One region of the Oerskovia sp. Root22 genome, then DNA from elsewhere that is predicted to be linked to it. Evidence: riboswitches for the same ligand, from Rfam matches in the RefSeq annotation. Region 1 holds a riboswitch; each other region holds the start of a gene.
What was found. Region 1 has a riboswitch for thiamine pyrophosphate ahead of thiD (bifunctional hydroxymethylpyrimidine kinase/phosphomethylpyrimidine kinase). Riboswitches for the same ligand answer to the same signal wherever they lie in the genome.
Positions count from the first base shown of each region.

Region 2: linked by a shared signal. The riboswitch ahead of thiC (phosphomethylpyrimidine synthase ThiC) and the one ahead of thiD (bifunctional hydroxymethylpyrimidine kinase/phosphomethylpyrimidine kinase) in region 1 are both predicted to bind thiamine pyrophosphate.
Region 3: linked by a shared signal. The riboswitch ahead of thiO (glycine oxidase ThiO) and the one ahead of thiD (bifunctional hydroxymethylpyrimidine kinase/phosphomethylpyrimidine kinase) in region 1 are both predicted to bind thiamine pyrophosphate.

Region 1 is NZ_LMIL01000007.1:22,750-32,856, reverse strand. It holds gene pheT (phenylalanine--tRNA ligase subunit beta) at 1-2,354, shown strand, start outside; gene ASE15_RS04970 (SDR family NAD(P)-dependent oxidoreductase) at 2,359-3,207, shown strand; gene ASE15_RS04965 (YceI family protein) at 3,429-4,097, shown strand; gene ASE15_RS04960 (hypothetical protein) at 4,123-4,491, opposite strand; gene ASE15_RS04955 (DUF389 domain-containing protein) at 4,596-5,582, opposite strand; gene ASE15_RS04950 (HEAT repeat domain-containing protein) at 5,616-6,443, opposite strand; TPP riboswitch at 6,585-6,685, shown strand; gene thiD (bifunctional hydroxymethylpyrimidine kinase/phosphomethylpyrimidine kinase) at 6,677-8,287, shown strand; gene ASE15_RS04940 (hypothetical protein) at 8,353-8,625, opposite strand; gene ASE15_RS04935 (quinone oxidoreductase) at 8,622-9,671, opposite strand; gene ASE15_RS04930 (ATP-binding cassette domain-containing protein) at 9,698-10,107, opposite strand, start outside.
Region 2 is NZ_LMIL01000011.1:384,626-394,732, reverse strand. It holds gene ASE15_RS17145 (ABC transporter permease) at 1-424, shown strand, start outside; gene ASE15_RS17140 (sensor histidine kinase) at 624-2,114, shown strand; gene ASE15_RS17135 (response regulator transcription factor) at 2,111-2,773, shown strand; gene thiC (phosphomethylpyrimidine synthase ThiC) at 2,876-4,621, opposite strand; TPP riboswitch at 4,612-4,721, opposite strand; gene ASE15_RS17120 (hypothetical protein) at 5,317-6,678, opposite strand; gene ASE15_RS17115 (ABC transporter ATP-binding protein) at 6,675-7,310, opposite strand; gene ASE15_RS17110 (peptidoglycan-binding protein) at 7,301-8,380, opposite strand; gene ASE15_RS17105 (hypothetical protein) at 8,471-9,001, opposite strand; gene ASE15_RS20965 (hypothetical protein) at 9,527-10,045, opposite strand; gene ASE15_RS17090 (hypothetical protein) at 10,104-10,107, opposite strand, start outside.
Region 3 is NZ_LMIL01000007.1:714,954-725,060, forward strand. It holds gene ASE15_RS08055 (glycosyltransferase family 4 protein) at 1-505, shown strand, start outside; gene ASE15_RS08060 (DUF2314 domain-containing protein) at 510-1,202, opposite strand; gene guaA (glutamine-hydrolyzing GMP synthase) at 1,403-2,980, opposite strand; gene thiE (thiamine phosphate synthase) at 3,054-3,674, opposite strand; TPP riboswitch at 3,882-3,959, shown strand; gene thiO (glycine oxidase ThiO) at 3,966-5,276, shown strand; gene thiS (sulfur carrier protein ThiS) at 5,360-5,671, shown strand; gene ASE15_RS08085 (thiazole synthase) at 5,748-6,584, shown strand; gene moeB (molybdopterin-synthase adenylyltransferase MoeB) at 6,671-8,074, opposite strand; gene ASE15_RS08095 (DUF3817 domain-containing protein) at 8,071-8,508, opposite strand; gene ASE15_RS08100 (ABC transporter ATP-binding protein) at 8,567-10,107, shown strand, end outside.

The sequences.
Region 1 (10,107 bases):
TCGACGGCGTCCCGGTCGCCGAGGGCGGGACGCCGCGCGGCATCATCTGCGGCGCGCACAACTTCGGCCCGGGTGACCGGGTCGTCGTCGCGCTGCCCGGTGCCGTGCTGCCCGGACCGTTCCCCATCGCGAGCCGCAAGACCTACGGCCACGTCTCGGACGGCATGATCTGCTCGGCCAAGGAGCTGGGGCTGGGGCAGGACCACGACGGCATCATCGTGCTCGACCGCTACGGGTACTCCCCGGAGACGGGCTACGACACGACGCCCGGCACGGACGCGCTCGAGCTCCTGGGCCTCGGCGACGAGGTCCTCGAGATCAACGTGACGCCGGACCGCGGTTACTGCTTCTCCTACCGCGGCGTGGCACGTGAGTTCTCGCACTCCACGGGCGCGGCCTTCACGGACCGCGGCCTCCCGTCGGGCGACCTGCCGGGCGTGACGCCCGACGGCTTCCCTGTCGAGGTCGAGGACGACGCCCCGATCCACGGCGTGACCGGCTGCGACCGGTTCGTCACGCGCATCGTGCGGGGCATCGACCCGCAGGCGCCGACCCCGGCCTGGATGCAGCGCCGCCTGACGCAGGCCGGCATGCGTCCCATCTCGCTCGCGGTCGACATCACGAACTACGTCATGCTCGACCTCGGCCAGCCGCTGCACGCCTACGACCTCTCGAAGGTCGCAGGCCCGATCGTCGTGCGCCGGGCGCACGCGGGGGAGCGGCTCACGACGCTCGACGGCGTCGACCGTCGGCTCGACGTCGAGGACCTGCTCATCACCGACTCGCCCGAGGGCGCTCGTGCGTCGCGGGTGCTCGGGATCGCGGGCGTCATGGGTGGGGCCTCGAGCGAGGTCGGCGAGACCACGACCGACGTCCTGGTCGAGGCCGCGCACTTCGACCCGATCACCGTCGCGCGCTCGGCCCGTCGCCACAAGCTGCCCTCCGAGGCGGCCAAGCGCTTCGAGCGCGGCGCCGACCCGGCGCTGCCGCCCGTCGCGGCCCAGCGCGTCGTCGACCTCCTCGTCGAGCTCGGTGGAGGCACCGCGGACTCCGCCGTGAGCGACCTCAACACGGTCGCCCCCGTCACGCCCGTCGTCTTCCCGATCGGCGAGGCCGAGCGGCTCGTGGGTGTGGAGTACACCTCGGAACAGGTCCGCGGCGTCCTCGTCGAGATCGGCTGCACGGTCCGCGACCTCGACGGCGGCACGACCCTCGAGGTCACCCCGCCCACGTGGCGCCCGGACCTGACCGGTGCGGCCGAGCTGGTCGAGGAGATCGCCCGCCTCGTCGGCTACGACAAGATCCCGTCGATCCTCCCGCCGGCCCCGGCTGGCCGTGGGCTCACGACCGCGCAGCAGCTCCGCCGCTCGGTCGCGCGCGCCCTCGCGGAGGCCGGGTTCGTCGAGACGCTCAGCTACCCGTTCGTGAACCCGCAGGCGCACGACGACCTGCGCCTTCCCGTGGACGACGAGCGTCGTCGCGCGCTGCGGCTGGTCAACCCGCTCGCGGACGACCACCCCGAGATGCGGACGAACCTGCTCACGACGCTGCTCGGCACGCTCAAGCGCAACGTGGGACGCGGTAACGCAGACCTCGCGATCTTCGAGATCGGCCTCGTGACGCGCCCGGTCGCCGGTGCGCCCGCGGCGCCGCAGCTGCCGGGCGGCGTCCGCCCGAGCGAGCAGGACCTGACCACGTTGCAGGCCGCGGTCCCGCCGCAGCCGCGCCGCGTCGCGGGAGTCCTCACGGGGCAGCGCGACGCCTCGGGCTGGTGGGGCGCAGGTCGCGCCGCCGACTGGACCGACGCGCTCGCGGCCGCCGAGCTCGTGGCCGACCGTGTGGGCGTGGACGTGGTGGTCGTCGCCGACCACGACCACGCGCCGTGGCACCCCGGCCGGACGGCGAGGCTCGAGCTGTCGGACGGGACCGTCGTCGGGCACGCGGGCGAGCTGCACCCCAAGGTGCTCGAGACGCTCGGCCTGCCCGCGCGGACCGTCGCGTTCGAGGTCGACCTGGACGCCCTGATCGCCGCCGCCCCGGAGCAGCCCGTGCAGGCGGCTCCCGTCTCGTCGTTCCCGCTCGCGAAGGAGGACCTGGCGCTCGTCGTCGACGCCTCCGTGCCGGCCTCGGCCGTGCGCGCCGCGATCGAGGAGGGGGCGGGCGACCTGCTCGAGGAGCTCGCGCTCTTCGACGTCTACACCGGCCCCCAGGTCGGCGAGGGCAAGAAGTCCCTCGCGTTCTCGCTGCGCCTGCGCGGCACCGACCGCACCCTGACCGCGGAGGACTCCGCGGCGGTGCGCGCCGCGGCCGTCGCCGCGGCGCACGAGAAGGTCGGGGCCGAGCTGCGTGGCTGACGTCGTGAGCGTCGCCCCCGCGCGTACCGCCCTCGTCACGGGCGGTACGCGCGGGATCGGCCGCGCGGTCGTGCGGGGGCTCGCCGAGGCGGGCCTGGACGTCGCGGTCCTGGGTCGGGACGCGTCCCGCGTGGACGACGTCGTCGCGGAGGTTCGCGCGCTGGGTCGCCGTTCCGTGGGGCTGGTCGCGGACGTCGGTTCGCCCGCGTCGGTGGACGCGGCGGTCGCGCGCGCCGAGGCCGAGCTGGGCGGGATCGACCTCCTGGTCAACAACGCCGGGCGCATCGATGCCGAGGTCCCGCTGTGGGAGGCGGACCCCGACGAGTGGTGGTCCGTCATGGAGACCAACGTGCGCGGGCCCTTCCTGCTCGCACGCGCGGTCGTCCCCCGGATGCTCGCCCGCGGCGGGGGCCGGGTGGTCGACCTCAACTCCGGTGCGGGCTCGCACGACATGGACGGTGCGAGCGCCTACAACGCGAGCAAGACCGCGCTGCTGCGCATGGGGTCGAACCTGCACCTGTCGGGTCATGCCCGGGGGCTGCGGACGTTCGAGGTCTCGCCCGGGGTCGTGCAGACCGACCTGACCGCGTCCATGGACATGCACGTGGGACGCACCGAGTGGACCCCGGTCGAGCGGACGGTCGAGATGATCGTCGCGGTCGCGCGCGGAGAGCTCGACGCGTGGTCGGGGGCGTTCGTCCGGGTCACGCACGACTCTCCCGAGTCGCTGCGAGCCGCGTCCGCCGCCGCCTCCGGCTCGACGGACAGCGTGCCGGGACCGGACGCGCGTCGGTTGCGCGTGACGCGGTTCGGTGACGACGACCCGATGCCGGGGACGCTCCCGGCGCGCTGAACCCGGGCCGCTCGCTTCCCGCGAGCGATCAGAAGGGCCGTTGCTCCTCCGGGAGCAGCGGCCCTTCTCGTCGTCCTCCGTGGTCGGGAGGTGGCCAGGTTCACCCTGCGAGTAGTTGAACTTTCTACTACTCATGGGGAATGCTCGAGGGGCACACCGACCCGGTCGGTGCGGACACCGCCGTTCTGCACCTGCGAGAACGAGCGAGAGGCCCTGCCCGGATGACGATCGACCACCCGACCCGGTTCTGGAACGGCATGACGATCCCGGATGCGGGGACGTTCCTGCTGGACGAGGCCCACAAGCGGGTCGGGTTCCTCGGCAAGCACATGATGGTCTCGCCGGTGCGCGGTGAGCTCACGCGTGCGAGCGCCACGATCGTCGTCGGGGCCGACCCCCTCGCGTCCACGGTCTCCGCGACCATGGACGCGACGAGCCTCACGACCCACCACGACGAGCGCGACGGGCACCTGCGCAGCGCCGACTTCCTGGACGTCGAGCGATTCCCGACCGTCGAGTTCCGCAGCACGTCGGTGCGCTGGCAGGGCCCGCAGGACGACGCCATGCTCAGCTGGGCGCGCCTGCGCAACCGTTCGCCCGAGCGCTCCGAGGTCCCTGCGGCCAGGATCCAGGGGGCCGGTGCGGGGCACTTCGTCGTGAGCGGGCTGCTCACGATCCGGGGCGTGACCCTGCCGATCGATCTGACCATGCAGTTCGGCGGGGCGCGGCGAGACCCGTACGGCCGCGACATCTTCGGGTTCAGCGCCTCGGGCACGTTCGACCGCGAGGCCTACGGGCTCGTGTGGAACGTCGTGCTGGAGACCGGCGGGCTGCTGGTGGGCAAGAAGGTCGAGATCGAGATCGCCGGCGAGGCGATCCGGCAGGACTGAGCGACTGTCGCTCGTCGCGCGTTGGTCAGGAGTGGCGGCGTCCGCGGGACGCCCCGAACGGACCACCCACGAACAGCCCCAGGCCGAGCACGAACCCGAAGTCGTACCAGTTCCCGTTGTTGTGGACCTCGTAGATGTTCACCGTGTCGGTGAACAGCGAGATCACGAAGGTCACGGGCACGATGATGCCCTGCCACAGGCCCAGCCAGAACCCCGCCGGGCTGCCGTCCGCGGTGGGCGTCCCGACGTCGGGGTTGGGCCCAGGCGCGCACGCGGAGAGGACGAGGGCCGCGCCGACCAGTGCCACGGCGAGGACAAGCCGTCGACGGCCGCGGTCCGGAGCGACCTCCGAGCGGGGCCCAGGTGAGACGTCGTTCCCGTGCGTCGAGCTCATGACCGGCCTCCTCGTCGTGGGGCCGTCCTGGCCCACCTCCAGGATCCGCCGAGCATCGCGCGGGCTCAACCGCGCGGGCTCAACCGGGCGTGGCAGTCGGGCCGTCAGCCCGTCGCCGGCAGTCGCCTCGTCCCACCGATCACAAGCGTGACGTCGACGTCGACGTCGGCGAGCCCCGCCTCGTCGAGCGCTGCGCGCAGGGTGGCGGCATCGGCCTCGGGGGCCGGGCCGATCGCTTCGATCCTCAGGACCGACCCGCTGAACGAGATCCCGGTGATCGTCCAGCTCTCCTGCTCGGCCCACGCCTGGGCCACAGGGGCCGCGGCGATCTTGTCCGCGTTCTGCCGCAGGACGTGCTGGCTGATGGTGCTGAGGGGAACCGCGACGAGGAGCAGGGCAGCGGCGACCGTGACGAGGCTCGCACCCCGCAGGGGGCCGACGAACCGCTCGGTCTCGCCCGCGGCCGTGCGGACCTGGAAGAGCAGGAAGACGATCGTGCCGGTCGCGATGATCGCCGCGACGTTGGTCGCGAACAGCAGCAGCGCCCCCAAGGCCTGGTTCGGGGCCCCGGACTCGAGCGTGAGGCCGACGACCGCGAGCGGCGGGACGAGAGAGATCGCGATGGCGACGCCCGGCAGGGCGTCCGACACGTCGGCGCGCACCAGGGCGAACGCACCGACGGCCCCGGTCGCGAGCGCCGCGAGCAGGTCGATGAGCTGGGGCGTCACGCGGCCCGCGACCTGGCTGTTGGTCGCCGCGACGATCTCGATCGGGACGAACAGCCCGACGACGTACCCGGTCGCGACCACCCCCGCGGCGCCCGCGATGACCAGGAGCGCCGACGAGGTCAGGTTCCGGTGGTCGTTGAGGACGATCGCGAGCGCGGTCCCGACGATGGGCGTCATGAGGGGCGCGACGATCATGGCGCCGATCACGGTGGCCGTGCTGTCGGCTGCGACGCCCGCCGACGCGATGATCGCGGCGAGGATCAGCAGGGTCCAGAACGTGGCCTGACGCGACCGGGAGGACGGCCCCTCGCTGATGAACAGCGCGGACGTCATCCGCTGGACGTCGGCCGTGGTGACGCGCATGCTGCCTCCCGGGGCGTCTGAGTGTCCCCAGCATCACAGGGGGTCGGCGCTCGCGCTCGGTGTACCGGTGCGGACACGGCGCACGCGCTGCCAGGTCTTCAGGGACTTGCGTGCCGCGCTCGCGACCGTGCTGCCGTTCGCGATGGCCACGGTCTCCTCCGCAGGGTCTGCTGCGATGTGGAGCAGCCGCTCGTGGACACGCTCGCTCCCGGTCCTCCCGAGGGCACGGACCGCCCAGTACCGGGTGTCGACGTCGGGTGCGCACGCCTGGTCGAGGAGCCAGACCGACTGGACGGGGTCGATCGAGCCCAGGGCGTTCGCGACGTACCCCAGGAGCGGGAACCGGTGCTCGACGAGCTCGCGGCGCAGCGCGTCGACGGCGTCCGCGCCCCCGAGACCGGCCAGCGCTCCGGCCGCGGCCTCCCGCACGACGTGCTCGGGGTCGCGGAGCCGGGCGACGAGGTGCGGCACTGCCTCGTGCGCGTCCAGGTCACCGAGCACCTCGCAGCCGACACTCCGCTCGGAGGTGACGGGGGAGCCGAGCAGGGCGAGGGCGTAGGGGACGGCTCCCCGGAATCCCGCCCGAGCGCACGCGGCCGTGAGGTACCAGGTGGCCGAGACCCCGGACTCGAGGGCGCGCATCATCGCCGGTTCGAGCGATGGGTTCGCGAAGGCGTAGAGGCGGTTGAGAGTCCGCTCGAACGTGCCGATCGGGTATCGCTCGACGTGCAGCACGACGTCGCGCAGGGCGTCGACGGCGCCCTGGTCGTCGTCCATGGCTCGCTCGGCGGCGTCGTCGACCGCGTCCTCGTGGACCTCGGGGTCCGGGTCGAGGAGCCGGGCGACCAGGTCGTCGGTCATCGCGAGGCCGAGGGGCGCGAGCGACGACGGCGAGAGGGAGCGGAGCGAACCATGCGGTGAGCATAGAGGCGGGCGACGCCTCAGGTGCCGCCACCAGGCGGACCGCCGCCGGCAGGACGCCCCTCGCCCGCTAGAGTTCCCTGCCATGACACGGGGTGCCCGCTCCCACGAGCCGGGCTGAGAACACACCCGTCGAACCTGATCTAGCTAGCACTAGCGAAGGGATGTCGGCAATGTCGCTTGCTGCCACCGCACCTGTCCTGCCCACCCCCACCCCCGCACCTGCGCCGGGGACCCGGGGTGCGACCGAGCACGGCGTGTCGCCGGGGGCCGAGGCCTCCCGCCCCCGCGTCCTGTCCATCGCGGGCACCGACCCGACGGGAGGTGCCGGGATCCAGGCCGACCTCAAGGCGTTCGCGGCGCACGGCGCGTACGGCATGGCGGTCACGACCGCCCTGGTCGCGCAGAACACGCACGGCGTCCGCACGGTCCACGTCCCGGGTGCGGACTTCCTCACCGAGCAGCTCGACGCGGTCTCGGACGACGTCACGATCGACGCGGTCAAGATCGGCATGGTCGCCGACGAGCCGAACGCACGCGCGATCGCCGCGTGGCTTCGTCGTGTGCAGCCGCCGTTCGTCGTGCTCGACCCCGTCATGGTTGCCACGAGCGGCCACCGCCTCCTCGACGAGGAGGCCGAGCAGGCTGTGCGCGAGCTGGTCGCGCTCGCCGACCTCGTGACCCCCAACCTCCCCGAGCTCGCCGTCCTCGTCGGCGAGCAGGCCGCGACCACCTGGCCCGACGCCCTCGCCCAGGCGAGGCGCCTGCACGCGGCGAGCGGCGCCGTCGTGCTCCTGAAGGGTGGTCACCTCACCGGGGAGGAGTCGCCCGACGCCCTGGTGGGCGCGCGCGGGCCCGACGACGTCACGACCTTCGCGGCGGCCCGCATCGACACCGTGCACACCCACGGGACCGGGTGCTCGCTGTCGGCGGCGGTCGCCGCCCTGCGTCCCCGACGGGACGGCTGGGAGAGCGCGACGCGCGACGCGAAGACCTGGTTGACCGGCGCGCTGCGGGCCGGGGGAGCGTTGGCGGTGGGCACGGGCCGCGGACCCGTCGACCACCTGGCGCACCTGCCCACGCTGGGCAGGCAGGTGTTCTCCGAGGAGGCCTGGGAGCGGATCGAGGGGTGGCGCGAGGCCGTCGAGAGCATGGGGTTCGTGCGGGCGCTCGCGGACGGGAGCCTCGCCGCCGAGGACTTCGGGTTCTACCTCGCGCAGGACGCCGCGTACCTCGCCGAGTACTCGCGCGTGCTGTCGCGGGCGAGCCAGCTCGCGCCGACGCCCGAGGCCCGGCAGTTCTTCGCGGGGGCGGCAGTCGAGTCGCTCGAGGTCGAGCAGGCGCTGCACCGTGACTGGTTGGGCGAGCACGTCGGGATGGACCGGGGGGCGGTCGAGAGCGTCGACCCCTCTCCCGTGACCGCCGCCTACACCAACCACCTGCACGCGGCGTCGAACGGGTCGTACGCGGAGACCGTCGCGGCGCTGCTGCCGTGCTACTGGCTGTACTCGTACATCGGCGACGTCCTGGTGCGCCGGGCGGGGGACCTCGACGGGCATCCTTACGCGCGCTGGATCTCGCTCTACGGCGACCCGGCCTTCCAGGAGGCGACACGCACCGCGTGCTCGTTCGCCGACGAGGCCGCGCGCTGGGCCTCGCCCGCCGAGCGCGAACGTATGCTGCGCGCGTTCGAGCTGTCCTCGATGCACGAGTACCTGTTCTTCGAGCAGGGGCTGACCCGGCCGACCTGGCCCGAGGCGCCGGTCGGGGGCGCCGAGAAGTGAGCAGATGCCCCTGATCCGCCGCGAACAGGGGCAACTGCTCACTTCTCGGAGAACTGATCGGTGCCTCAGGCGCTCGTCGCCCCAGCCTCCGGGTACACGCAGTCGTAGCCGGGCGGCCACCAGCGCCACGACGTGCTGACCTGGTTCGACGACACGCCTGCGGGGCGCTCGGTGACGCACTGCGTGCGCATCTGGTCGAGCCCGACGGTCAGGTAGTACACCGCCAGCACGCCCGTGAAGACGACCATGAGGACGGTCAGCGCCAGCCGCAGGCGGCGGTCGGTGCGCCGGGTCGGTTCGTCCTCGCCGGGTCGCGGCGGGACCCAGTCCCAGCTCACGAGGCGGCGCCCGCCCCGGTGACAGAGCCTTCCTCGGTGGCCGAGCCCGCGGCAGGGTCGATCCCCGGGACGAGCAGCACCTTGCCGGTCGTCTCCCGGCCCTCCAGGGCGCGGTGCGCGTCGGCGGCGCGGGCGAGCGGGAACGTCGCGCCCACCCGCACGTCGAGGTCGCCCGAGGCCACGAGCGCGAAGACCTCGTCGGCGCGCTCGAGGAGCTCGGCGCGCGTCGCGGTGTAGTCGTCGAGCTTGGGGCGGGTCGCGAACAGCGAACCACCCTTGTTGAGGCGCTGGAGGTCGAACGGAGGCACCTGGCCCGAGGACCCGCCGAACAGCACGAGCATCCCGCGGCGGCGCAGCGACGCGAGGGAGGCCTCGAACGTGTCCTTGCCGACCGAGTCGTAGGCGACCGCGACGCCCCGACCGCCCGTGAGGTCGCGCACGATCGCGGGCAGCTCGGTCGTGAGGTCGTCGAGCTCGGCGTAGTTCACGACGTCGGACGCCCCGGCCGCGCGCGACAGCTCGGCCTTGGCCTCGGTCGAGACGGTCGTGATGACGCGTGCGCCGCGGCGCACCGCGAGCTGGGTCGCGAGCAGGCCGACGCCCCCGGCTCCCGCGTGCAGCAGGACGTCGTCCCCGGGCTGGACCGGGTACGTCGAGGTCACGAGGTAGTGGGCCGTGAGCCCCTGCAGGCCGACGGCCGCCGCGACGCGCAGGTCGACCGACTCCGGTACGGGAATCGCGATGTCCGCCGGGACGACCACCTGCTCGGCGTACGAGCCGAACGCGTTGGTCCACGCGACGTGGTCGCCGGGCTCGAAGTCCGTGACGCCGGGGCCGACCGCTGCGACGACGCCCGCGCCCTCGGTGCCGACCACGTGCGGGTACTCCATCGGGTACACCCCCGCCCGACGGTAGGTGTCGATGAAGTTGACGCCCGCCGCCGCGACGTCGACGAGGAGCTCGCCGGGTCCGGGTGCTGGGGTCGGGAGCTCGACGAGCTCGAGGACGTCGGGGCCGCCTGCCTGGAGTGCCTGGATCGCGCGCATGGGGTCAGCCTAGGCGGGGCGTCGGGTCAGGCGGTGCCCGGACCCGCCGAGGCCCGCCAGCGTCCGTGGCGGCGCTCGACGTGGACGGGGTGGGCGAAGCAGCGCGAGACGGCCTCGGTCGTCAGGACCTCGTCCGCGCGACCGGCCGCGGAGACCCGCCCCGGCGCGAGCAGCAGCGCGTGGCTCGTCGACGTGGGCAGCTCCTCGAGGTGATGGGTCACGAGGACCGAGGCGACCTCGGGGTGCGTGACCCGCACCGCGTCGATCGTCGCGAGCAGCTGTTCGCGTGCCGCGACGTCGAGCCCGGTGCTCGGCTCGTCGAGCAGCAGCAGCGCGGGGTCGGCGACGAGCGCCCGGGCGATGATCGTGCGCCCGCGCTCTCCCTGGGACAGCGTGGTCCAGGGCTCGTGCTCCTTGCCGCCGAGCCCCATGTCCG
Region 2 (10,107 bases), on a different contig from region 1:
GGCCCTGGGCCTGTTCGTGGCCGTCGCGTCGACACCGGGCGCTCAGCTCATGGTCGGCGCGGGCGACGTCCTGGGCGTGTGGGGGCGTGGGCTCGTGGTCCTCGTGCTGTTCGCGTGGCTCGGGCTGGGCATCGGGACGCTGATCCGCGGGCAGGTCGCGGCGATCCTCGTCGTCGTGGGGCTCGTGGTGGTCGAGCCGTTGGTCCAGGCCGCGGTCCTGCTGCTCTCGGGGGGCACGTCGAACGCCGCGGCGTGGCTGCCGCTCGGGCTGGGGTCGCTCGCGTCGACCGGCCAGAGCGCGACGTCGGTCCTGGGCGGCCTCGCCCCTCTGGGCGTCGGGGCCGCGGTGCTGGGCCTGGCCGCGTGGGTCGCGGTCGCGCTCGGGTCGGGCGCGGTGACCTTCCGTCGCCGCGACCTCGTCTGACGTCTTGCCCCCGAGGGGCGGCTCGTCGGGCGCCACGGCCACGTACCGTGGTGCCCGACGGCGCCGCTCCCCCCGGTGGGCGGGTCGCCTGGGTGCGGGGCACCTGAGCCGGGGCCTCCCCGCACCGGTGACCCCGCACGCCGCTCTGCCCGACCACCGGCCACCGACCGCCCGACCGCCCGACCCGAGAGGACACCCCGTGCTCGACACACTGCACCGCCGTCTCGCCGCGGTCGGCATCCGTACCTCGACGGGTCGCGACGCCCTGCTGGGCGTGGTCGTCGCGGTCCTCACGGTCGGCTTCCTGCTGGCCGTCGAGCGGGTCGCCCTGACCGACCTCGGCATCGTGGTCGAGGGCGGGCCCGACTCCCTGCGGTTCTCGACCGGCGGGCGGGTCGCCGCGATCGTGCTCGTCGTCGCCCAGGCCATGGCGCTCACGCTGCGCCGTCGGGCCCCTCTGCTCGCGCTCGCGCTGACCGTGGTGGGCCAGGTCGCTCTCGTGCCCGTGCTTCCCGCCTTCGTCTCGTTCCAGGCGCCCGCGACGCTCGTCGCGGCCTACTCGGTCGGTGCGTACGCTCCGCGCCGCACGGCCCTGTGGGCGGCCGCGGCCGCAGCGGGCGTGCAGGTCCTGCTGAGCTTCGTGCTCGGCGGGCCCGTGCCGATCACCTCGACGGGTCCCGCGCCGGTCGCGGTCCAGGTCTGGGGCGGCCTCGCGTCAGCGCTCCTGACCTACGTGGCCTCGGCGCTCGTGGGTGCGTACGTCGGCACGCGCCGCGAGCTGTTCGCCCAGCTCCAGGGGCGCGTGGCCCAGGCAGAGCGCGAGCGCGACATGCTCGCGGCGCAAGCCGTCCTGGAGGAGCGCGGCCGCATGGCCCGCGAGCTGCACGACGTCGCCGCGCACCACCTGTCGGGGATCGTCGTCCAGGCGGCCGCGGCCGAGCGCCTGGTCGACCGCGACCCCGAGCGCGCCAAGGAGTCGATGCGCTGGATCCGCACCCAGGGGCGCGAGACGCTCGACAACCTGCGCCTGGTCGTCGGCATCCTGCGCAGCTCGTCGCAGGCCGGTCCCGGCGAACCGGGCGAGGACGCCCCGGCCGCACCGCAGCCCACGCTCGACGACGCGGGCGAGCTGCTCGACCTCGCACGCAGCGCTGGCGCCGAGGTGCGTGACGTCCGTCGAGGCTCGCCGTTCGGGCTCTCCCCCGCCGTCCAGCTCACGGTGTACCGCGTGCTCCAGGAGGCGCTGAGCAACGCGCGCCGCCACGCCCCGGGGCGCGCGATCGAGGTCGTGACCGACTACCAGCAGGCCGCGCTCGTCCTCACGGTGACCAACAGGTTGCCGGTCGCGGCGATCTCGGGCGGCCGGACCGGTCGGAGCGCGGGCCGTGACCTCGATCCGCGCGAGGGGCACGGTGCCCCGGCGGCCGCTGCGGTGTCCGACAGGTCGACCAGCGCGACGGCCGTCGCCCAGGCCGCGCCCGGGCACGGCCTCATCGGCATGACCGAGCGCGCGACCCTCGTCGGCGGGACGCTCAGCGCGGGCACGGTCCCGGGCGACGGCTGGCGCGTCCGGCTCACGGTCCCCCGGCCCGCAGCGGCCGAAGCGGCCGCTCCCACCCCCACCATCCCCGAGCGCTCGGCGACGTCCACGGACGAGCCGGGCTCCGCCGTCGGGCAGGAGGCCCCATGACCCGAGTGGTGCTGGTCGACGACCAGGCCGTCGTCCGCGCAGGCTTCACCGTGATCCTCGAGAGCGAGGGCTTCGAGGTCGTGGGCGAGGCGGCGAACGGCTCGGACGCCGTGCGCGTCGCGCGCCGCGAGCGCCCCGACGTCGTGTGCATGGACGTGCGCATGCCCGGTGGGGACGGCATCACGGCGACGCGCGCGCTCGCGGGGCCCGGCGTCGTCGACCCGGTCCCGGTGCTCGTGGTGAGCACGTTCGACCTGGACGACTACGTGTTCGGCGCCCTGGAGGCCGGGGCGAGCGGGTTCCTGCTCAAGGACGCCGAGCCCGACGTGCTGGTCGACGCGGTGCGGCGCGTGGCGTCGGGCGAGGGTCTCGTCGACCAGACGCTCACGCGGCGCGTGATCGACGAGTTCGCCCGACGGCGGTCCCCCGCCGCGCCCGACGAGGTCGCCTCGGGCCTGCTCACCTCGCGCGAGCACGACATCCTGGCGCTGCTGTGCCGGGGGCAGTCGAACGCCGAGATCGCGGCGACGCTCTACCTCGAGGCGAGCACCGTGAAGTCGCACCTGAGCCGCATCATGACCAAGACGGGCATGCGCGACCGCGTCCAGCTCGTGGTGTGGGCGTACGAGCACGGGATCGCGGCGCCCGGCACGAGCTGACCCCGCCCGACCCCGCTGAGTGCGGAGTACTCGTCGCCGATCGGCTCGTTCGACGACGAGTACTCCGCACTCAGCGGTCGGGCAGGTGGCCGAGGCAGCGGCTCAGCTGCCCGCGACCGGCAGGTAGACCCGGCCGCCCGCGTCCGTGAACTCGCTCGACTTCTCCGCCATGCCGGCCTCGATCGCCTCGACCGACGTCAGGCCGTTCTTCTCGGCGTACTCGCGCACGTCCGCGGAGATCCGCATCGAGCAGAACTTGGGCCCGCACATCGAGCAGAAGTGCGCGGTCTTGGCGGGCTCGGCCGGCAGCGTCTCGTCGTGGAAGGCGCGGGCGGTGTCGGGGTCGAGGGAGAGCGCGAACTGGTCGTGCCAGCGGAACTCGAACCGGGCACGGGACAGCGCGTCGTCCCGCAGCTGCGCACGCGGGTGCCCCTTGGCGAGGTCGGCGGAGTGCGCCGCGATCTTGTACGTGATGACCCCCGTCTTGACGTCGTCACGGTCGGGCAGCCCCAGGTGCTCCTTGGGCGTGACGTAGCAGAGCATCGCGGTCCCGGCCTGGGCGATGATCGCGGCCCCGATCGCGGACGTGATGTGGTCGTAGGCGGGCGCGATGTCGGTCGCGAGCGGTCCGAGCGTGTAGAACGGCGCCTCCTCGCACAGCTCCTCCTCGAGGCGCACGTTCTCGACGATCTTGTGCATGGGGACGTGCCCCGGGCCCTCGATCATGACCTGCACGCCGTAGGACTTCGCGACCTTGGTCAGCTCGCCCAGCGTGCGCAGCTCAGCGAACTGGGCCGCGTCGTTGGCGTCCGCGATGGACCCCGGTCGCAGGCCGTCACCCAGGGAGAACGTCACGTCGTAGTCGCGCAGGATCTCGCACAGCTCCGCGAAGTGCGTGTACAGGAACGACTCCTGGTGGTGCGCGAGGCACCACGCGGCCATGATCGAGCCGCCGCGGGACACGATGCCCGTGACACGGCGCGCGGTCAGCGGGACGTAGCGCAGCAGGACGCCCGCGTGCACGGTCATGTAGTCGACGCCCTGCTCGGCCTGCTCGATCACGGTGTCGCGGTAGATCTCCCACGTGAGCTTCGCGGGGTCCCCCTTGACCTTCTCGAGCGCCTGGTAGAGCGGCACCGTCCCCACGGGGATCGGGGAGTTGCGCAGCACCCACTCGCGGGTCTCGTGGATGTCCTTGCCCGTCGAGAGGTCCATGAGGGTGTCGGCGCCCCAGCGCGCGGCCCACACCATCTTCTCGACCTCCTCCTCGATCGAGGACGTCACGGCCGAGTTCCCGATGTTCGCGTTGATCTTCACGCCGAACGCCTTGCCGATGATCATGGGCTCGATCTCGGGGTGCCGACGGTTGGCCGGGATCACCGCCCGGCCACGCGCGACCTCGTCGCGCACGAGCTCGACGTCGACGCCCTCGCGGGCAGCGACGAAGCGCATCTCGTCGGTCACGACCCCGGCGCGCGCCCAGGCGAGCTGCGTCCGGGCGCCGCCCGTACCGCGCTCGGTGGGGACGACGTCGGGCCGGAGCCAGGACGCCCGCAGGGCGGGCAGGCCGCCCGCGAGGTCGAACGCCGCGGGGTCGTCCGACTCGGTGTAGGGGCCCGAGGTGTCGTACAGGTCCAGGTGCTCGCCGTTGCTCAGGAGCACGCGGCGCTCGGGGACGCGCAGGTGCTCCTCGCCCGGGACCGGGTGGTGGACCTTGGCGGACCCCGCGATGGGTCCGGTCGTGATGGTGTGCGCGGACGACCCGGTGGTCGCGGCGGGCACGGTGGGTGCAGCTGGTGCAGCGGCGGCGGGCCCGGTGGTTGTGGGCACAGCGGTCTCAGAGCTCATTGCTCTCTCCCTACGTCGGCATGATCCGAACAGGTTCGAACGGTCGGCGGCGCTGAGCCGCCCTCTCAGCTCGCTGCTGCGAGCTCCCGTGGGTGTGTGTGGAGTTGTGGGTCGTGCTGGTGGTGCGGTGGTGCTGGGTGGTGCGGTCGTCACCGTAGCGCACGGCGCCGGGCGTCGGCGCACCTGTCCCGCGTTCGGCGCTCACGGCCTCACTGCTCGAGCAGCGACCTCGGTGATCTGTCCGTCCTCGGCGATCGTCCTCACCAAGTCGACGTCCGTCGCCTGCCCGAGCGCGAGGACATCCGGTACCCACTGACCCTCGTTGGCAACAGGCGCCGCCGAACAGCCAACCACCAGCACACTCAGCAGGCCAGTGGCGACGCCAGCCAGGCCGACCTGCATCGCAAGGTCGGCCTGGCCAGAACAGATCGGGTTCGCTCAGTGAACCACGTCGAGGTAGCGGTAGGTGATCAACGAGGTCGTGATCGTGCCGGTCTGAGAAATGCTCCTTGCAGATGCCCACCCGCCATAGACCGTTGCACCGCTGCCGGTCGCGGGGTTCTTCCATGACATTCCTGCTCGCGCGCTCGAGCAAGTGTCGTTCCTCACCTTGGAACGCGTGGGCGACTCTACGGCTGTTCCTCACACCCGAGCCCACCGTCCCGGCCCCTCACGAATCTTGCAGCTCTCTGTACTCACCTCTCCTTGAAGTACTTGAAGAGGTGCTTCTCGCGGGTCGTGAGCGCCCCGGCCACGGCCCCGACGAGCACCGCTCCTGCTCCGGCGAGGACGGTCCGCATGCCGATGATCCAGGTGCTCACCTGGTCGGTGGCGAGCCCGTCACCTCCGGCTCCCGCGAGCCACCACAGCGCGGGGACGGTCACGACGATCCCGGCACCGGTCCAGGCGGCGGTCTCGAGGAGCATCTGCCAGGTCAGGGCGGCACGCGGGACCCGGGCGTGCAGGGCCGCGGCGAGCTCGAGGCGGCGCAGCCGTATCGCGACGTATCCCAGGGCCAGGCCCAGGGCGGCCGTGGCGATCGGGGTGGGCTCGGTCAGGCGGCCGGAGAACTCGGCGCTCGCGTCGTAGGTCGCACCGAGCCGGCCGTTGAGCTGCTTCTGGGTGGGTTGCACCTCGGAGGACGGGTCGGCGACGACAGTCGTGCGCAGGAGCGTCGCGGTCTCGGGGTCGACGGGCCAGATCTCGACCCAGCACGAGTCGAACAGCCCCGTGGCGGGTACGGGAGCGACGGCTGCGTAGCCCAGGGCGCGGTCGCGTCCGTCGTCGGGGTACGGGTAGACCGCGCCGAGCCGCGCGGGCCCGGTGGTCGTCGCGATCGAGTCACCGGGGACCGCGCCGAGCGCCTCGGCCAGGTCCGCGGACAGCCACAGGCCCGCCCCGGCGACCCGTCCGCGGTCGAGCGCGCCGAGCAGCCCAGGGGTTGCTTCGAGGCCGGTGAGCTCGCTCGAGGGGAGGTTGAGCGCCCGCAGCGGTTCCCCGGTCCGCAGGGCGCCGGCCGCGTTGACGCCGTCGACCCTGGCGAGGGCCTCGCAGCGTGCCCCGTCGACCTGCCCGGTAGCCTCGAGGATCTGCACGCTCGCGCCCGCGTCGCGGTACTCGCGGGCTCCCTCGATAACGCCGACGATCGCCCGCACGTCGACCGCGGCCAGCGCGCCGACGACCACCACGAGCACCGCCGCGAACAGGGTCGCGCGGGTCGTGCCGGTCGCGACACTGCGCCACGCCTCGGACACCACGGACGCGGCCCGCATCGTGCGAGTCCGTCCGGCCCGTGCAGGTTCCCCGCCGTGCCCGACGGCGCCGCTCACCTCCGCGCGGGGGTGCGCTCCGTCGTCGGGCAGGGTGGGGGCGTCGAAGCCGAGGCTGGCGGGCAGGCTCGACGTGTCCGGGGGCGCACCGACGTTGAGGGCAGCGCCGTCGTCAGGCGAAGTGGACGCTCCTGCGGGCGGGTCCTGACGACCGGGTCCTGCGGGGCGGTGAGCGTCGCCTGGGGCAGTCGCGAGACCGGGCCGCGCGCCGTCGTCGGGCGTGATCATGCCGCGTCCTGCGCGTGCTGGAAGTCGGCGAGGTCGATCACGCGCGTGCAGGCGTCGCGCGTGTGCGGGTCGTGCGTGGCGACCACGACGATCGAGTCGTCCTGGGCGATGCCGGCCAGGACCTCGTTGACGGTCGCGGCCGTGCGCAGGTCGAGCTGCGCGGTGGGCTCGTCGACGAGCAGCAGGTCCGGCGCCAGGGCCACCGCGCGCGCGAGCATGAGCCGCTGGGCCTCGCCACCGGACAACGCCCGGAATGGGCGGTCCGCGACGGGCGCCAGGTTGAAGCGCGCCATGATCTCGAGAGCACGGGCCTCCGCGTCGGGACGGCGCAGACCGCGCGCAAGGAGCGGGAGCACCACGTGGTCCAGGGCCGCCCGGCGCGCGACACCGTGCGGGTTCTGGAAGACCCACCCGGTCGTGGCGACGCCCAGACGCTCGACCTGCCCTTGCGTGGGGCGCTCCCAGCCCGCGACGATGCTCAGCAACGTCGACTTGCCGCTGCCCGAGGGGCCCACGAGCGCGACGACCTCTCCCGGTACGACCTCCAGGTCCAGCCCGGTGAACAGCAGGCCCGTGCCGGGAAAAGCGTGCCCCAGATCGGTCCCGACCAGCCGCTTGCCCCCTACCGGCACGTCTGCCCCTCGGCCTGCGAGGTCAGCTCGACCTCGGTCGGCGCCGTGGCGGCGTCGAGGCCGTCGAACGTCACGAGGGTCTGCCCCAGGCTCGACGCGACGACCGTCACGGGGTACGCCGTGCCGTCCGCTGACACGCACCCCGCGGCGCCGCTCAGCGCGAACAGCGCCCCGGGCGGCACGACCGAGACGTCCAGCGGCGCGGCGAGCACGTACTCGAGCGTCAACGGCTCGGAACCCTCGGAGCGCTGCCAGCCGGCGAACTCCATGCTGCCGCGCACGGCCTCGAGGAACGCCGGATCGGTGACCACACCGCCCTCCCCGACGAACGCACTCAGCTCACCCAGACGCAGCACCCGGTCACCGGGCGTGACGTTCGAGAGCGTGTCCGACAGGCCCAGCGAGACCAGCGTCCCGGCCGTCGTCGCGAACGCCTCCTCGGACGTCGCGGCTCCCACGGGCACCTCGCACGTCTTCACCGTGACCGACGTCGCCGGGAGCCACAGCACCGAGGCGACCGGCAGGTCGCCGGTCGGCTTGGCCACGCCCGCGGCCTTGAACAGCTTGGTCACGGCGGCCTTGGTCGCGTCACCGTACGTCCCGTCCGCACTCACCTTGTGCCCGAGGCGAGCGAGCTCGACCTGCAGGGCCTTGACGTCGTCACCCTTGGCCGTGGGAGCCAGGTCCCGCCACAACGGGATCGACGTCGCGAGCGCCACGACCGGACGGTCGTCGACCGTGACCGGGCTCGATCCCGACTCGATCACCGCCCCCGGGGCGCACACCGAACGCGTGACCTTACCCGTGTCCGCCACCTGGAGCGTTCCCTCCTCCGCGACGACCGGGGTGACCTTGACCCTGCGCGCATCGTCGAACACCTGACGCGAGACCGGGACCGCCGCAGGCGGCGTCGAACTCCGCACACTCTGCGGCTCCGACTGCGGCGCCAACGCCATCCCCGCCGTGACACCTCCCGCGAGCAGCACGACCGCCGCGAGCGCGAGCACGCCTGCACGGGCTGCTCCTGAGCCGGCCGCCTTGGGCCGGGCGGGGCGTCGATCTCTGGTCACTGCTGCTCCTCGAGCTACTGCTGATGGCGTTCTTGGTGCGGGTGGACTTGGGCTGCCGGGATGTCTCTCCCTGTCATCGAGCAGCCCCGATCATCTGTCGGCCATCGCGCCCAAGGGGTCGTCCTCACACCGCAGCAGGTCCGGTGCGCCGGGATCGGTTCCCGGCCTCTTCTGCGCCAAGAGGTCCTCCTTGTACTGCTCACCCGTGTACGACTCGTCGACGACTTTGAACTCGCGGAGGCACTGCGCGATCAGCTCGTTGAAGTCCACCCTGTTCGGGTTTGTCACGATCTGCCGGTACAGATTCTCGACGGGATCCAACCCAGTGCTCTCGCCGCACGTCGTGAACGCCGACTCGAGTTCGTCGGTCCACTCGCCCGCAGTCTGATAAGACTCGAGCCCGTTTTCATCCACCCAGGTGGAGGCCGCGAAACCCAGGTCGCCGAGGCAGGCCAGGTAGGTGTCCTGCACCTCCCGATACTCCAGCTCCTCGATGACGCCGTCCTGAGCGACGTCCTGCACGAGCGCGACGGGCGACAACGACGCGAGAGCGCGAACATCCGACTCCCAGGGCGACTCCGACTGCTCGTCCTCACCAGCGGTACATCCGCTCAGGAGCACGCCCAGGGCGAATGCGGCTCCCAGACAACCCACTCTCCGCACAATCACACATCCTCTCCAGAGGCCCGAGCGGCCGACCCCGCAGAAGGTCGGCCGCTTTGGCAACACCCACCATCGGAAACGTCAGGGAATCACCCCGATGTGTCGGTTGGTCACCCACGACGGCGTAACCGACCCGGTCGACCTGGCCTGGCCCGCGAGCGCGTACGTGGACCATGTCGTCACCTTCGCGCCTGTCGCGGGGTTCTGATACGTCATCCCGGCTCGGGCCGCTGAACAGGTGTAGTTCGTCACCATCGCGTACCCCGGCGTGCTCGCGCTCGCGTGCAAAGCCCCCCCTTGAGGAGGCCCTGCACAGCTAGACTGGCAACACCCGACCCCATCCCGCAAAGGGATTCGTCAGGACTTCTCACTATGTAAACGGCACGTACGGTCCGTGACAACGAAACCACCTTCAACGCACCTCCCTCCCCACGGACTGCTGGCCAATCTCATCATGTGGAACCCTCGCGGTCGGGCGAGGTTTCACGGCGTATCCATGTCGAGCCCCGGCTGAAGCACCTCAGAATCGTCACCATCGAGCGTGACGATGACAGGATCCGTCCCCAGGAGACCGCGTTCCTCGAGCATCCGGGTGGTCGCGGCCAGGGCATCGGCTGCAGTCGGTTCATGCAGGCAGGTCGCGTCGATGTCCTCCACGTAGACGACCCCCCACCCCTCCGACGCCACGCCTGCGTTGTCGGTCGCGCAGGAGAAGACGTGTCGTGAGATCGCCCAGACGGGACGGTCGAGCTCCAGACTCCAGGTCTCCGTGAACTTCCATCCGGCTGATTCAAGGAGCTCGTCCACTTTCTCCATGCCTCGCGCCATGACTCCAGGAGACGAATGGAATCCTGGCGGCACGACATGGGTGTTCACCGCCGCGTCCTCGAGCAACGCCGCCACCTCGTCGGCCGAGAGAGGCTCTCCTCGATCGCTCTGGAGGTTCACCCGTGGAGACGAGCACGCGGCGAGGACCAGAGCGAAGACCAGAGCGAGCAGCACGCCGCCAGCCCCTCGGGTAAGTTCACCGTGACGGCAGCTCACCCGAGGGGCTGACGGGTCAG
Region 3 (10,107 bases), 690 kb from region 1:
GCAGGCCGTCGAGCGACTCCCCCACGATGCTTTGTTCGCGACGATCGCGGGCGAGGGACCCGAGCTCGACGCGGCCCGACGGTTCGTCAAGGAGCACGGGCTCTCGTCGACGGTCAGCCTCCCGGGGCGCCTCGGAGCGCACGAGCTCAAGCGCCTCTACTCGCGCGCCGACGTGTTCCTGGCACCGGCGGTCCAGGAGTCGTTCGGCATCGCGGCGCTCGAGGCACAGGCAGCGGGGCTCGCCGTGGTGACCCGCAAGGAGTCAGGGGTGGCCGAGCGGCTCACGGACGGCGTCGACGGGCTGCTCGCCGCCGACGACGCCGAGATGACGGACCAGATCGTGCGGCTCGTGACGCAGGACGGCCTGCTCGACCGGATCGTCGCGCACAACCGCGAGGTCCGGCCGTCGAGCGGATGGCCGAGCGTGCTGGCGGACGTCGAGAAGGCGTACGAGAAGGCGGCGGCGTACCGCGAGGAACGGGTGGGGCGCACCGCGCGGGACTGACCGGTCAGCCCGTGGGTCGGGTGTCCAGGTCCAGGACGTGCCGGCGCTCGAACTCGACCCGGTCGCCGGCGAGCAGGCCCACGACGGCGGCCGGGTCGTTGTCGAGCACGCCGACCATGCGATCGCCGTCGACCTCCGTCACAAGCACCCACATGCGCTCCCCGATCCCCTCGTCGGGGAGGAACACGAGCTTGGCAAGGGTTCCGGGGATCACGCCCGACGTGTCCTCGGGGACCTGGTACGTCCGGGGGTGCTGCACGTTCCAGGCGACGACGTCGCGGAGCGACCACGGCTCGGGGTCCGGCCGTGACCCGGGGCCGCCGTCCTCCGGAAGGTCTCTCAGCATCCCGTCCTGCTTGCGGTCGAACGTGCCGTCGCCCAGCATCTGCTCCACGATCCGGGTGCTGTACGGCCCGAGGACGGCCCACGGCCCGACCGTGCCGACGCGGGTGGCCCGGATGGCGACCTGCGCCCGACGGAGCGGGAGCCTCGCGAGCCCGGGATCGAGCACGAGCACGTCCTGGAAGTGCACGAGCACGGGCTGTGACGTGTCGGGCTCGACCGCAGCGAGGTACGTCCATCCGTCGCGCCACCGGACGACCCGGGTCACCGGCAGCCCGAGCTCCAGGACCTCGACGCTCGAGACCACGAGCTCGTCGAGCGCGGGAACCTGCGACCGCCGGGAGCGGCCGAGCATCAACGGTCCACGACGAGGCGAGGGCGGGCTGCGCGAGGGTCCATGACGGGCAAGGTACCGCAGGACCGGCAGGCCGTCCGCATGTGGCGCGCTCCGCCGTCGGGCTCCCGTCCACCCCGGACGAGAACGGCCCAGGAACGCCGAAGGGCCGGCCCCGCAGATTCCTCTGCGCGGCCGGCCCTTCACGGCTCAGCGGGAGGTCACTCCCACTCGATGGTGCCCGGCGGCTTGCTCGTCACGTCGAGCACGACGCGGTTGACGTCCTTGACCTCGTTCGTGATGCGCGTCGAGATGATCGCGAGGACGTCGTACGGCAGGCGCGTCCAGTCCGCGGTCATGGCGTCCTCCGAGGAGACGGGGCGCAGCACGATCGGGTGACCGTAGGTACGGCCGTCGCCCTGGACGCCTACCGAGCGGACGTCGGCCAGGAGCACCACGGGGCACTGCCAGATCTCGTCGTCCAGGCCGGCCTTCGTGAGCTCCTCGCGCGCGATCGCGTCCGCTGCGCGCAGGATCTCCAGGCGCTCGGCCGTGACCTCGCCGACGATGCGGATGCCGAGCCCGGGGCCGGGGAACGGCTGACGGGCCACGATGACCTCGGGCACGCCGAGCTCGCGGCCCACGGCGCGCACCTCGTCCTTGAACAGGGCCCGCAGCGGCTCGACGAGCGAGAACTGCAGGTCGTCGGGCAGGCCGCCCACGTTGTGGTGGCTCTTGATGTTGGCCGTGCCCTCGCCGCCGCCGGACTCGACGACGTCCGGGTACAGCGTGCCCTGGACGAGGAACTTGACCTCACCACCGTGATCGCCCGCGTCCGCGACGATGTCGCGCGCCGCCTGCTCGAACGCGCGGATGAACTCGCGGCCGATGATCTTGCGCTTGGTCTCGGGGTCCGAGTGGCCCGCGAGCGCGGCGAGGAAGCGCTGCTTCTCGTCCATGACGACGAGCTTGACGCCCGTGGCCGCGACGAAGTCGCGCTCGACCTGCTCGACCTCGCCCGCGCGCAGCAGGCCGTGGTCGACGAACACGCACGTGAGCTGGTCGCCCACGGCCTGCTGGACGAGGGCCGCGGCGACCGAGGAGTCGACGCCTCCGGACAGGCCGCAGATGACGCGCGCGTCGCCGACCTGCTCGCGGATGAGCGCGATCTGATCGGCGATGACGTTGCCCGGGGTCCAGTCGCCGGCGAGGCCCGCGCCCTGGTACAGGAAGTTCTCGAGAGCCTTCTGGCCCAGCGGGGAGTGCTTGACCTCGGGGTGCCACTGCACGCCGTAGAGGCGACGCCCGGTGTCCTCGAACGCTGCGACCGGGGAGCCGGCCGAGGTCGCGAGGACCTCGAAGCCCTCGGGGGCCGCGTGGACGGCGTCGCCGTGGCTCATCCAGGCGGTCTGCTGGTCGGGCGAGCCCGCGAGCAGCGCACCGGCCTGGCAGACCTCGACGGCCGTGCCGCCGTACTCGCTGAGGCCGGTCTGCGCGACCGTGCCACCGAGCGCCTTGGCCATGGCCTGGAAGCCGTAGCAGATGCCCAGGACGGGCACGCCGGCGTCGAACAGCGCGGGGTCCACGAAGGGCGCACCCTGCGCGTACACGGACGAGGGACCACCGGACAGGATGATCGCTGCCGGGTTCTTGGCGAGCATCTGCTCGACGGTGAAGGTGTGGGGGACGATCTCCGAGTACACCTTGGCCTCACGCACGCGACGCGCGATCAGCTGGGCGTACTGTGCGCCGAAGTCGACGACCAATACGGGCCGGGGGGCTGAGGGGGTGGGTGTCACCAGCCCAGGATAGTTGGCTCGGCGCCGATCCCCGGCATCGGTCCACGACGTGCGACGGGGATCACTGCGCGCGTCAGGCGGGCAGCCGTCCGCGCAGCTCGCGAGCGGCCCGCTCGGGGTCGGCCGCGCCCGTGATCGCACGCACCACGACGATGCGCTCGGCCCCCGCGTCGAGCACCTCGTCGAGCCGCGCGGCGTCGACACCGCCGATCGCGAACCACGGCGTGGTCGGCGCCGTCGCGGCGACCTGTCGCAGCAGGTCGAGCCCGACGGCGTCGCGCCCCGGCTTGGTCGGCGTCGCCCAGAGCGGTCCCACGCAGAAGTAGTCGACCTCGGGATCCGCCTCGGCGGCCGTGGCCTGGGCGAGCGAGTGCGTCGAGCGGCCCAGCAGCGGGCCCGCACCCAGGAGCGACCGCACCGCGGGCACGGGCAGGTCGCCCTGACCCATGTGCACCACCGGGGCTCCCGTCAGGAGGGCGACATCGGCCCGGTCGTTGACCGCCCACAGCGCCCCGTGCTCGGTCGCGACGCGCGCGACGACCTCCTGCAGCTCGAGCTCGCGCGCGACGTCGAGCCCCTTGTCGCGGAGCTGGACCACGTCGACCCCGCCCGCGAGCGCCGCGTGCAGGAAGTCCTCGAGGTCGCCGCGCTCCTCGCGGGCGTCGGTGCACAGGTACAGCCGGGCCGCCCGCAGGCGCTCGACGGCCGCCGGGCGGGCCCGCCCGGCAGGAGCCGTGGGGCTGGTGCGCTGGGGCGAGGTGTGCTGTCGGGGCTCGGCGTCGCCGGTCGGAGCAGTGGTCACGGCGCCCAGGATAGGCGCGGCCCGCCCGGGACACGGTCGCGGCGCAGCCCGTGGGCACGCCCCGAGCGTGGCCGGCGTGCGTTGTAGGGTGGTCGCGAAGCACGGGAGCCCCGCACGGGGCTGAGAGGGCGAGAGCCGACCGTCGAACCTGATCTGGGTCATGCCAGCGAAGGGAGCGAGCGCATGTGCGCAGCCCTGTCCACCGACCACCCCGCCCTGCCCGCGCGTCCGCCGGGGCGCGACGGGAGCCTGGGGGGCGCGGCGCCGTCGGGCCCCGTGAGGCGCGTCGCGCCCGGCGACCGGACGACGATCACCACGCCCGACGGCGCCACGGACGTCCTCGTCGTGGGCGGCGGCATCGTGGGGCTCACCGCGGCCTGGCGGGCCTCGCGTGCTGGCCTGCGCGTGACCGTCCTGGACCCGGCCCCGGGCGACGGCGCGACCCACGCCGCGGCCGGGATGCTCGCGCCCGTGACCGAGGCCGACTTCGGCGAGGAGACCGCGCTGCGCCTGGGCGCCGACTCGGCGGCACGGTGGCCAGCGTTCGCGGCCGAGCTCGAGGCGGACTCGGGGCTCGACGTCGGGCTGCGCGCGACCGGCACGCTCACGCTGGCCTACGACGGCGACGACCTGGCGCTCGGGCGCCGCGTGCGCGCGCTCCAGGAGGCCTGGGGGCTCGACTCGACCGAGATCTCGGTCGCGGCGGCGCGCGAGCGCGAACCGCTCGTCGGGCCGCGCGTGGCCGGTGCGTTCTGGGCACCGGGCGACCATCAGGTCGATCCCCGCGCGGTGCACCGCGCGCTGACCGCGGCTCTCGCGCGGGACCCGCGCGCCGCCGTCGTGCGCCGCCGGGCGGTCCGGCTGCTGCGCGCGTCCGGACCCGGCTCTCCCGTGACCGGGGCGCTCGACGACGCGGGCGTCGAGCACCGCGCGGGGACCGTGGTCCTCGCGGCGGGTGCGGACTCGGGGGACCTGCTCGCGGACGTCCCCGAGGTGTGCGCCCCGACCCGTCCGGTGAAGGGGCAGACGCTGCGGCTCGACGCCCCCGCGTGGTTCACGCTCGACCACGTGGTGCGAGGGATCGTGCAAGGGCGTCCGGTGTACGTCGTACCGCGTACGCCCGGGCCCGGCGGGCACCGCGAGGTCGTCGTCGGCGCGACGAGCGAGGAGCACCCCGACGACCGGCGCGCGACCGCGGGCGGCGTCTTCGCGCTCCTGCGCGACGCGCGCGCCCTGCTGCCCGGGCTCGACGAGCTGGCCCTCGTCGAGGTCACCCCGCGCGTGCGCCCGGGCACGCCCGACAACCTGCCGTTCCTAGGGCCCACCACCGTCCCCGGCCTGGTCCTCGCCACGGGCCACTACCGCAACGGCGTGCTGCTCGCCCCCGTCACGGGGGCAGCGATCGACGCGGTCCTGACCGGCCAGCCGCTGCCGCCCGCGGTCGCGGCGATCGACCCCCTGCGCTTCTCGCCCACCCCTACCCCCGCGAGATAGAGGGCTCGCGTCGAGGTAGCGGGGTGGGGCCCTCTACCCCGACGGCACACCTCTACCTCGGCTCCCACCTCCCGGAGGACCACATGACCCACCCGACTCCCCCGTCCACGACGACCGGCGCGCGGCCGACGACCCCTCCCGCAGGCATCACCGTGCACCCGCGCTCGACCGCGAGCGCCCTCGTCAACGGCGAGCCCTACCCGCTCACCGCCCCCACGACCGTCGCAGCGCTGGTCGCCGCGCTCCTGCCCGAGCTCGTCGGGGACACCGGGGACGTCCCCCGCGGCGTCGCGGTCGCGATCGACGACGCCGTGCTCCCCCGCAGCACGTGGTCGTCCACGACCCTGCGCGACGGCGACCGTGTCGAGGTCGTCACGGCGGTGCAGGGTGGTTGACACCAGGCAGGACACGGACCGCGCACCCGACGACTCCCTGGTCGTCGCGGGCGTCCCCCTCGGCTCCCGCCTGGTCATGGGCACGGGCGGCGCGGCCAACCTGCTGACGCTCGAGGACGCCCTCGTGGCGTCCGGGACCGCGCTCACGACCGTCGCGATGCGCCGCGTCGCGCGGGTGCGTCCGTCGGGTGGCGCGGGCGGCGACGGGGGTGCGGGCGAGACCGGCATCTGGGGCCTGCTCGACCGCCTCGGCATCCGCGCCCTGCCCAACACCGCGGGCTGCTTCTCGGCCAAGGAGGCAGTCCTCACGGCCCACCTCGCGCGCGAGGCCTGCGGCACGGACTGGGTCAAGCTCGAGGTGATCGCCGACGACGTGACGCTCCTGCCCGACCCGATCGGGCTCGTCCAGGCCGCCGAGACCCTGGTCCGCGACGGCTTCACGGTGCTGCCGTACACCAACGACGACCCCATCCTCGCGCGCCGCCTCGAGGACGTGGGGTGCGCGGCCGTCATGCCGCTCGGTGCGCCCATCGGGTCGGGGCTCGGCATCCTCAACCCGCGCAACATCGCGGCCATCGCGTCGGCCGCCCGGGTGCCCGTGATCCTGGACGCGGGGATCGGGACCGCGTCCGAGGCCGCGCACGCCCTCGAGCTCGGGTGCGACGGGGTTCTCCTGGCGACCGCGGTCACCCGCGCGGCCGACCCCGTGCGGATGGCCACGGCCATGCGGCTCGCGGTCGAGGCCGGGCGCCTCGCCGCGCTCGCGGGCCGCATCCCGCGGCGCGAGCAGGCGCTCGCGAGCTCACCGGTCGACGGGATGGTGGGCCGGACCGGGTCGGGCGGCGCCGGGCTGGCGGCCGGTCTCACGGGGGCCGGTGTGCTGGGCGGCGGGAACCTCGACCTGGCGCTGTGACCGGTTCGCCGAGGTAGAGGCTTCTCGTCGAGGTAGAGGCCTCTGGCCCTCTACCTCGACGGCAGGCCTCTACCTCAGCGGAGCGATCAGTACGTCGGGCGCCCCGGCTCGACGTCCCGCACCCACGCCAGGACCCCGCCCTCGACGTTGCGCGCGTCCACGCCCACCGCTCGTGCAAGCCCCGCGACCCGGTCCGACCGGCCCCCGACCTTGCACAGCACCGCGACCGTCCGGTCCCGGGGAAGGTCCGCGAGCGCGGCCCGCGCGTCCGGCCCGGCGTAGACCCCGCTCGGCACGACGCGGGCGCCGTCGATCCCGACGATCTGCGTCTCCCAGTCCTCGCGCACGTCGAGCAGCAGCAGGTCGTCGTCGGGGTCGGCGAGGCGGGCGGCGAGCTCGCGGGGGGTCAGGCTCGTCGGGGCCGGGCCAGCTCCGGCCGGAGCACCCACGGGGCCCGACGACGCCACGCCCGGCCCGCGGACCGGCGCACCGAGGACCGTGCCCGCCCCGGGCAGCCCGCGCCCGCCCGACTCCTCCGAGACCTGGGCGAGGTCGACCGCGAGGCGACCCTCCGCCGTCGGGCCCGAGAGGCTCTCGAAGAGGCCCCCCGCGACCGCAGGACGCGCCGTGCCGGCGCCCGCGGGAACCGGCGCCAGCCCGCAGAACGCCTCGTAGGCCTGGTCCCCGGACAGCAGCCCCGTGACGGGGACGCGCTGCGGGTCGGCACGGACCGTGAGGTGGCGCCACGTGAGCTCGAGCGAGTCGTAGACCGCGAGGCGTCCCAGGAGCGTGCGGCCCGCGCCCGTGACGAGCTTGACGGCCTCGGTCGCCATGACCGAGCCGATCGTCCCGCACATGGCACCGAGCACACCGCCCGTGGCGCAGTCGGGGACCGTGCCGGGGGGCGGCGGCTCGGGGAAGACGTCGCGGTAGACCACGCCCTCGCCCCCGGGGGGCGTCGCCCAGAAGACGCTCACCTGGCCCTGGAACCGGAAGATCGAGCCCCACACGCACGGGATGCCCGCGATCTCCGCGGCGTCCCCCACGAGGTAGCGGGTCGCGAAGTTGTCGGTCCCGTCGAGGACCAGGTCGTAGCCGGCCAGGACGTCCAGGACGTTGCCCGCGTCGAGGCGCTGCTCGTGCAGGCGGACGGTCACGTGCGGGTTGACCTCGGCGATCGCGTCCCGCGCGGAGTCGACCTTGGACCGCCCCACGTCCGAGCCGCCGTGGATCACCTGGCGCTGGAGGTTGGAGACCTCGACGCGGTCGTCGTCGACGATCCCGATCGTGCCGACCCCGGCCGCCGCGAGGTAGAGCAGCGCGGGGCTGCCCAGCCCGCCCGCGCCCACGACCAGGACGCGCGCGGCGCGCAGCCGCTGCTGGCCCTCGATCCCGATGCCCGGCAGCGCGAGGTGCCGCGAGTACCGGGCGAGCTCCTCAGGGCTGAGCGGCTCGGTCGAGGGCACGACCAGCGGCGGCAGCGAGGTCATCGTGCGTACTGCTCCACGAGCGCGTCGAGCTTGGCCTCGGCCTCGCGGTGGACCTTCTTCTCCAGGACGAAGGACATGACCGGCACGACACCGGCGAACACCATGCTGGTCAGGCGGCCCCAGCTCCAGCGCATCTTGGACCACAGGTCGAGGACCGTGACGAGGTAGACCACGTAGATCCACCCGTGCGCGAACGGGATCCAGCCGACGAAGCGCATCACGCCGTCGACGTCGACGAACGCGCCCACGCCGTACTTGACGATCATCTCGACGCACAGGATCAGGAGCATCACACCGGTGATGAGAGCCATCACGCGGTAGCGCGCGAGCGCACCGCGGGCCTTGCGGACCGCGGTGTCGACGACCTCCTGCGTGGGGGCCTGCGCCACGGCGTCGGAGGTCTGCTGCGTGCCGGCGGGGTCGGGCGTGGTCATGGGAAGGTTTCCTTACGCTGTGCGAAAATCCGTGGCTCGGTGTCGGTGGCCACACCTAATGTTAGTGACCGTGCGACCCCTCCCCCTCCCCGACCCGGGCACCCCTCCGCTCACCGGCCCTGGCGCCCTCCTCTGGTGGCTCGCCCGCCGCCAGTGGGGCATCCTCACGATCGCCGTCCTGCTCGGCATGGTCACGTTCGGGTGCCAGGCCGTCATGCCCTACGTGCTCGGCCGAGCCCTCGACGAAGGACTGAGCGAGGGCTTCGGCGCAGTCCTGCTGGGCTGGGCCGCGGTCATGCTCGGGATCGGCGTGGTCCAGGTGGCCGCCGCCGCGGTGGGGCACCGCTTCGACATCGAGAACTGGCTGCGCTCGGCCTTCACCACGTCGCAGCTCGTCGGGGACACCGTGGCCCGTTCGGGGCACACCATCACCGACGAGCTCCCCACGGGAGAGGTCGTCTCGGCCGTCGCGTCGGACGCCCTGCGCGTGGGCGAGGTCTACGCGATCGCGGCGCGGTTCGCGGGCTCGCTCATGGCGTACGCGGTCGTCGCGGGCATCATGCTGAGCACCTCGTTCCAGCTGGGGCTCGTCGTCGTCCTGGGCCTGCCGGTCGTCGCGGGCATCCTCGCGTTCCTCGTCAAGCCGCTCCAGCAGCGCCAGGCCGCCCAGCGCGAGGCCTCGGGCCGGCTCACGACGCTCGGCGCGGACACCGTCTCGGGCCTGCGGATCCTGCGCGGCATCGGCGGCGAGAAGGTCTTCACGGACCGGTACCGGACCCAGTCGCAGGACGTGCGCCGCACGGGCGTGCGCGTCGCGACGACGCAGTCCTACCTCGACGCGCTCCAGGTCCTGCTGCCCGGGCTGTTCGTGGCCCTGGTCCTGTACCTGGGCGCGCACGCCGCGGTGCGCGGGGAGATCAGCCCGGGGCAGCTCGTGGCGTTCTACGGCTACGCGGCGTTCCTGTCGTGGCCCTTGCAGATCGCGACGCAGACGCTCCAGGCCACGACGCGCGCGCACGTCGCCGCGAAGAAGCTCATCAAGGTCCTCTCGGTCGTCCCCGCGACGGGCGCGACGCCCGGCACGGCCGCGACGCCGCCCGTGGGCTCGGTGCTGGTCGACGACGCGAGCGGCGTCGAGCTCGCACCCGGCCGGGTCGTCGCGCTCGTGAGCGTGGACCCGGACGAGTCGGCGCGCATCGCCACGCGCATGGGCCGGTTCGACGACGTCGCGGAGGCGGGCACGCCCGTGCACCTGGGCGGGGTCCGGCTCGCGGACCTCGACAAGGACGTGGTGCGCGAGCGCATCGTCGTCGCCGAGGCCACGCCGCACCTGTTCTCGGGCGTGCTCGGCGAGGAGCTCGACGTGCGCGGGGGGAACCTCGAGGCCGAGCTGATGCGCGCCATCATGATCGCCGACGCGCACGACGTCCTGGACTCGGTCCCGGACGGCCTCGCGGGCGACCTCCCGGAGAAGGGCCGGTCCCTGTCCGGCGGCCAGCGTCAGCGCGTGGCGCTGGCCCGCGCGATCCTCACCGACCCGGAGATCCTGATCCTGATCGAGCCCACGAGCGCGGTCGACGCCCACACCGAGGCACGGAT